DNA from 2 places in the Litchfieldia luteola genome. Region 1 is predicted to be linked to the other one. Evidence: riboswitches for the same ligand, from Rfam matches in the RefSeq annotation. Region 1 holds a riboswitch; the other holds the start of a gene.
What was found. A riboswitch is a leader RNA that binds a small molecule or an ion and turns the genes downstream of it on or off. The one in region 1 is predicted to bind lysine.
Positions count from the first base shown of each region.

Region 2: another riboswitch for lysine. It lies ahead of J2Z26_RS19310 (Na+/H+ antiporter NhaC family protein); the one in region 1 lies ahead of J2Z26_RS13380 (aspartate kinase).

Region 1 covers NZ_JAGGKM010000004.1:268,036-271,470, forward strand. Annotated here, with positions in the region: gene J2Z26_RS13375 (YslB family protein) at 1-299, shown strand, start outside; gene J2Z26_RS13380 (aspartate kinase) at 351-1,589, opposite strand; lysine riboswitch at 1,683-1,860, opposite strand; gene uvrC (excinuclease ABC subunit UvrC) at 1,931-3,435, opposite strand, start outside.
Region 2 covers NZ_JAGGKM010000008.1:28,368-31,802, forward strand. Annotated here, with positions in the region: gene J2Z26_RS19300 (HD-GYP domain-containing protein) at 1-676, shown strand, start outside; gene yunB (sporulation protein YunB) at 780-1,547, shown strand; lysine riboswitch at 1,624-1,803, shown strand; gene J2Z26_RS19310 (Na+/H+ antiporter NhaC family protein) at 1,944-3,435, shown strand, end outside.

The sequences.
Region 1 (3,435 bases):
ATCCTTTAGACTCAATAGAGATGATTGTTGATTTTTTCAGTAAAGCTGGTTGGGGACAATTGACACTCGATAAGGATAAGAAAGAAGAACTCGAGTTCCATTTAACAGGTGATCTCGTTTCGAATCGTCTCTCTAGTAAAGAACCTTCCACTTTCCAACTCGAATCAGGCTTTTTGGCTCAACAAATTGAACACCAAAAAGGTCAATTATCTGAAGCATATGAACAACAGAAAAACAGGGCCTTAAAGGTCATTTTCACAGTAAAAACTGACAAAAAGGACATCATTAAACATATTTAATGGTTAATGGAAAAGGTGCTACACAGTTTGTGTCGCACCTTTTTTCATTATCTAAATTGTAACCTCTGATTTGTCAGAAACTGATAAACTAAATGCCTCATGTAGGGCATCTACTGCCTTGACCATGTTCACCTGCTCAACTACGGTCGATACTTTGATTTCAGATGTACTTACCATTTTCACTTGAATTTCGTGATTTGCTAGCACTTGAAACATTTCGGCTGCTACTCCGGGGTTGGAAATCATTCCTGAGCCAACAATAGAGACCTTGGCCAATCCACTTTCATGCTGAATTTCAGTAAACTTAAGCTCCTCACGGTTACTATTTAATACATGAAGAGTATCCTCTAAATCAGCTGTTTTAACTGAGAAAGAAATAGATGTTGTATTATCATTGGTTGTACTTTGAATGATAATATCCACATTTAAGCCATTCTGTGCTAATGTTGTAAAGATTTTAGATAATGTCTGTAGTTCATTAGGTAATCCACAGACTGTTACCCTTGTTACTTGGTCTTCAAATGCAATGCCTCTAACAATTAAGTTTTTTTCCATTGAAACTTCCTCCTCGATGATTGTCCCATTTTCTAACTCCATGCTTGATCTAACCTCTAAAGGCATTAAGTAATTTTTGGCAAATTCAACTGCTCTGGGGTGAAGTACGCCTGCACCTAAATTAGCTAGTTCCAACATTTCATCATAGGAGACAGACTGTAATTTTCTTGCAGTTTTTATATAGCGTGGATCAGTAGTAAAGACTCCAGTTACATCAGTATATATATCACACTTATCAGCTTTTAATGCGGCAGCCAAAGCAACTGCTGTTGTATCAGATCCACCTCTCCCAAGTGTAGTAATAGCACCATCTACTGTAATTCCTTGGAATCCAGCAACCACAACAATTTGTCCTTTATTTAAACTTTCGTTTAATTTCTTTGTATCTATATTTACGATACGTGCATTGCTATGTATCGCTTCAGTCTCAATGCCAGCTTGCCATCCTGTAAATGATATTGAATCATATCCTTTTTCTTGTAATGCTAATGTTAATAATGAAATGGTAACTTGTTCTCCTGTTGAAAGAAGCATATCCATTTCACGCTTGCTAGGATTTTTACTAATTTGCTTCGCTAAAGACACAAGTTCATCTGTTGATTTTCCCATAGCAGAAACGACAACAACCACTTTATTACCTTTGTCTACCTCATGAACAACTCGATTTGCAACGTTCTGAATACGCTCAATTGAACCAACCGATGTACCACCAAATTTTTGTACAATGATTCCCATTATTTTATCATCCTCTTCATTAAGTTCTCTAAAACGCAAAAAAGCAATGAGACTAACATCTCATTGCAGTGATAACGATAATTACGTGTCACTTCGTGAGATAGCCCTCCAAGAGTAAATCTTGACAGTCTTACATCTATTAAATGCAAAACCAGCGAAAAAACAAAATGAGCGTTTTATCACTTCGGCGAGCTTCCCTTTCAAACAGTGATTTACAGAGCTCATTCTCCTCCCACTGCCTACTTATAAAGCACGCACCTCTATCTTCACTTCAGTTTCTGAAGTGTATGAATATCAAATTAGTTGTAATTATATCAGAATTGGATGTAAAAATACAAGAATTAATTTCTTAATTTCTCATAGATTATCTCCGCAGTTTGGCGAGGTATTTTAGCCTCTACAATTTCTTCTATAGTTGCTGAACGTAGTTTTTTTATCGAGCCAAAATGTTTAAGAAGTGCTTTCTTTCTTTTTTCTCCCACACCAGGTATATCATCCAGAACAGATTGAAATGCAGACTTCCCTCTAATTTGACGATGAAAAGTTATTGCAAATCGATGAACTTCATCTTGAATTCGCTGTAATAGATAAAACTCTTGACTATTTCGTGGTAGCTGGATAATTTCAGCAGTCTCTCCCAATAATAACTCTGAAGTTCTATGTCTTTCATCCTTAGCAAGCCCTGCTGTCGGAACCTCTAATCCTAGCTCATTCTCTAATACATCCCTAACTGCCGCTAAATGACCTTTACCACCATCAATAATAATTAAATCAGGTAGTGGTAGTTGTTCCTTTAGTACTCTTGAATATCGCCTTCTAACGACTTCTCGCATCGATTCATAATCATCTGGACCGATTACGGACTTAATTTTATACTTTCGATACTCTTTTTTCTCAGGCTTGCCATCTATAAACACAATCATCGCAGAAACAGGATCTGTTCCTTGTATATTAGAATTATCAAAAGCCTCAATCCGATGAGGTGTAGCAATTCCTAAGTGGATACCTAACTGTTCAACTGCCTTAATCGTTCTCTCTTCATCTCTTTCAATTAGGGAGAATTTCTCTTTTATCGCAATAAAAGCATTTTTAGTTGCTAAATCTATTAAATCCTTCTTCTGCCCCTTACTAGGCTGAAACACACTTACTTCTAAAAGTTTTTCTACCATTTCCTTGTCTACCGTCTTAGGTAATAGAATTTCTTTGGGTTTAAAATGATTATTTTGCGAGTAAAATTGCCCTAAAAATGTTAGGAAATCTTCCTCAGGCTCATCATAAAATGGGAATAAAGAAACTTCACGCTCTATTAATTTCCCTTGCCTAATAAAAAAGACTTGTACACACATCCAGCCTTTGTCATAAGAAAAACCGAATACATCGCGATCTACAAAGTCAGTCATCGTCATCTTTTGTCTTTCCATTGTTGTTTCAATATGCGCTATTTGATCTCGATATTCTTTTGCTCTTTCAAAGTCAAGGTTTTCAGAAGCATTAATCATTTTCTCAGTTAAGTTAGTTTTAATTTCCTTGTAACCACCATTTAAAAACTTGGAAATCTCATCCACCAACTGTTTATTTTGCTCTTCTGAAACCGACTGGATACAAGGTGCTAAGCACTGACCAATATGATAATAAAGACATACTTTATCAGGCAAAGTAGAACATTTTCTAAGCGGATAGATTCGGTCTAATAGCTTTTTCGTTTCACTAGCCGCCTGTGCATTTGGATAAGGGCCAAAGTATTTCCCTTTATCTTTTTTCACATTACGGGTTATGAGTAATCTTGGATGTCTTTCAGCGGTAATCTTAATAAAAGGATAACTTTTATCATCCTTTAACATCACAT
Region 2 (3,435 bases), on a different contig from region 1:
AGCTATTGGTACACAGCTTAAAATGTCTGAAAAGCAACTTGAGATTTTAGGTATTGGGGCAATTTTACATGATGTTGGTAAGATGACGGTTCCAATTGATATTTTGATGAAACCAGGTAGACTCACCTTGGAAGAGTTTGAAACGATTAAGCTCCATACTGAACACGGCTTTGAAATTCTTAGAAGAATGCCTACGGTCCCACTTGTTGCGGCGCATTGTGCCTTCCAGCACCATGAGAGGATAGACGGCTCCGGATATCCAAGAGGGATAAAAGGGCCAGAAATACATGAGTTTGCTAAGGTAATGGCAGTTGCAGATGTGTTTGATGCTGTCACTTCAAATCGTGTCTATAGAAGCGCTATGCTTCCACATGAAGGACTAGAAATTCTATACTCAGGTGTTGGAAACCTATTTGACACCAAAATTGTTGAAGCTTTTAGAAAGGCTGTTGTTATATATCCAGTAGGCCTGACAGTCTATTTAAACGATGGTAGAAAAGGGATTGTTTCAAAACAAAATCAAGGCTTAAGTGAAAGACCGGTCATTAGAATATTAGAGGAAAGTGGAAGGGACTTAGAAAACCCTTATGAAGTAGATCTTAAGCAGAAGCTTGATTTAGTTATAACAAAATGTGATACAACACTTGTTGGAGAAAATCTGAGTACGAATCAATAACATGAAGACAACCTATCGTTATGTAGGTTGTTTTATTTTTGAAAAAATTGGCCTAGACCCCTTTCCAAATGCATAAACATAGCTTGTAAAGGGGGGAAAAGTGATGGCAAAATATCGAGGACGCCTTCCCCGAGGAGGACCATTGCCTTTTCGTTATGTATTCTTACTTACATTTGTCTTTTTCATCTTCTCTACTGCTGCTGGATTAATCATGGTTAATAAGGGGATTGAGCCTGTACTAATGGCGTATGCGGAAAACGAAACGAAAAGGATCGCTACATTAGTTATAAAAAATGCAGTTAATAAACAGATTACCGAAGAGGAATTAAGTGCAGAAGAAATTATTAATATTCAACAAGATTCTAATGGAGACATAACCGGTGTTTACTATAATACGAATGCAATTAACCGAGTGGCAACTTTGACAACAGATAAGGTTGAGCAGTACCTTCGCTATGTGGATGAAGGGAATGTAAATGCACTTGAAATACCGGAAGTAGTAATTGAAACCGATGATGATACAAAAAACTCAGGATTTTATTTTGAGGTTCCACTAGGAGCAGCGACGAATAATGCACTATTAGGTAACTTAGGTCCTAAGGTTCCTGTTCGATTTCATTTAATCGGAGATGTAATGCCAGATATTATCACTGAAATTGAGGAGTCGGGAATTAATAATACGATTATAAAGATTGAGGTTAAGCTTAATGTAACAGTGAGGGTAATTCTCCCCTTTGCAACGGATGAAATACATGCTACAGGAACAGTACCAGTAGTTGCTCAATTAGTTAATGGTAAGGTTCCAGATTACTATAATAATGGTGGAGACAGTGCGCCACCCGCTATTCAATTACCACGTAATGGAAACTAGAAAATGATTGATTTTTTGTAGATTAATTACTATAATAATATAGTATTTTTAATAACTTAATAACACCTTATCTGATCGATGAGGTAGAGGTGCAAAAAGAAAGAGTAGTTCATGTGAGGATGACAACGTTGAGCATGAATGAAAGGGCTTTTTGCCGAAGCAAAGATGAGCGTCAAATCATCTTTGTTGGTGTTACCTTTAACAAGGGTATCACTGTCATTATGAGATCCATTCATAATGAGGGGCTACTGATCGTGATGGAGGATAACATATCTACTAAGAGTAGTGATAGTTATTTTCTATCATTACTCTTTTTTTTGTGCCTTTTTTTACATCATGGTAGGAATGCCCCAGAAACACCTTGTGTTAATTTTTTTACAATAATAGGAGGTTATCATGACTGGAACAATTTATTCTTTAATCCCTCCTTTGGTTGCAATCTTAATGGTTATTTTAACTAGAAAAGTTTTGCTTTCATTAGGAGTAGGGATCGTATCAGCAGCACTAGTTTTACAATGGAACGCTGTAAAAGAAGGTGGGATACTGTTTTTCTTATCAGAGGCATTCAACTCCATTTGGAGTAGTTTTAAAGCCATCTTTGTATCGGAGGGTTCTCTAAACACTTGGAATATGTATATTGTCTTCTTTTTATTACTCTTAGGAGTAATTACTGCTTTCATATCAGTAACAGGAGGTAGTCGTGCATTTGGAGAGTGGGCAGGGAGACGAATAAAGTCTAGAGTCGGTGCTCAATTACTTGCTGCAATTCTTGGAATTATAATCTTTATCGATGATTATTTTAATGCTTTAGCTGTTGGTCAGGTAAGTAAACCATTAACTGATCGTTATAGAGTCTCACGCGCAAAACTTGCGTACATTATTGACTCAACTTCTGCGCCAATCTGTGTAGTTTCTCCAATTTCTAGCTGGGGTGCATATATCATTGCCATTATAGGGACAATTCTGGCAACTCATGGAATTAGTGAATATACTGCATTGTCTGCCTTCATTCAGATGATTCCAATGAATTTATATGTTATTACAGCTATTTTGATGGTTTTTGTAACGACCATTTTTAACATTAATCTTGGTAGTATGAAGGGTCATGAGGAAAGGGCTGTTAAATTAGGAGAAATGATTGATCCAGCCAAACCTGTTATCGGAGACTTAAAACAGGATTTACCTCAAAGTGACAGAGGAACGATTGGTGATTTAATATGGCCAATTATCGCTTTAGTAATTGGGACTGTCGGTTCAATGATTTGGACAGGCTTTACCGCTACGGAAGAGAATAGAACGCTACTAGCTATCTTTGAAAATACCGATGTTGCAGCTTCTCTTTTATATGGTGGTCTTTTAGGTTTACTTGTTGTGTTTATCTTATTCTTTAATCAAGTTATGACGAAAAAGTCAATTTCGGCAGGTTTATTCTTCAAGGGAATTATTGAAGGAATAAAATCTATGCTTCCTGCAATCTACATCCTGTTATTAGCATGGATGGTTGTTGATTTAATTGGTCAGTTAGAAACTGGAGCATACCTTGCTTCATTAGTTGAAAAGGCCAATCTTAATATTGCTTATCTACCTGTAATTTTATTTATTGTTGCGGGTTTAATGGCCTTTTCAACAGGTACTTCATGGGGAACATTTGGAATTATGTTACCAATTGCAGGAGAAATTATGGCTTCAACTGATGTTTCAATGTTATTACCTGCACTAGCAGCAGTACTAGCTGGTTCAGTATTTGGGGATCATTGTTCACCAATTTCAGATACGACAATTCTTTCATCCACAGGTGCAGGAAGTCACCATATTGATCATGTATTAACTCAACTTCCGTATGCACTTACTTCTGCAATCATTGCAACAGTTGGTTTTATTGTAATGG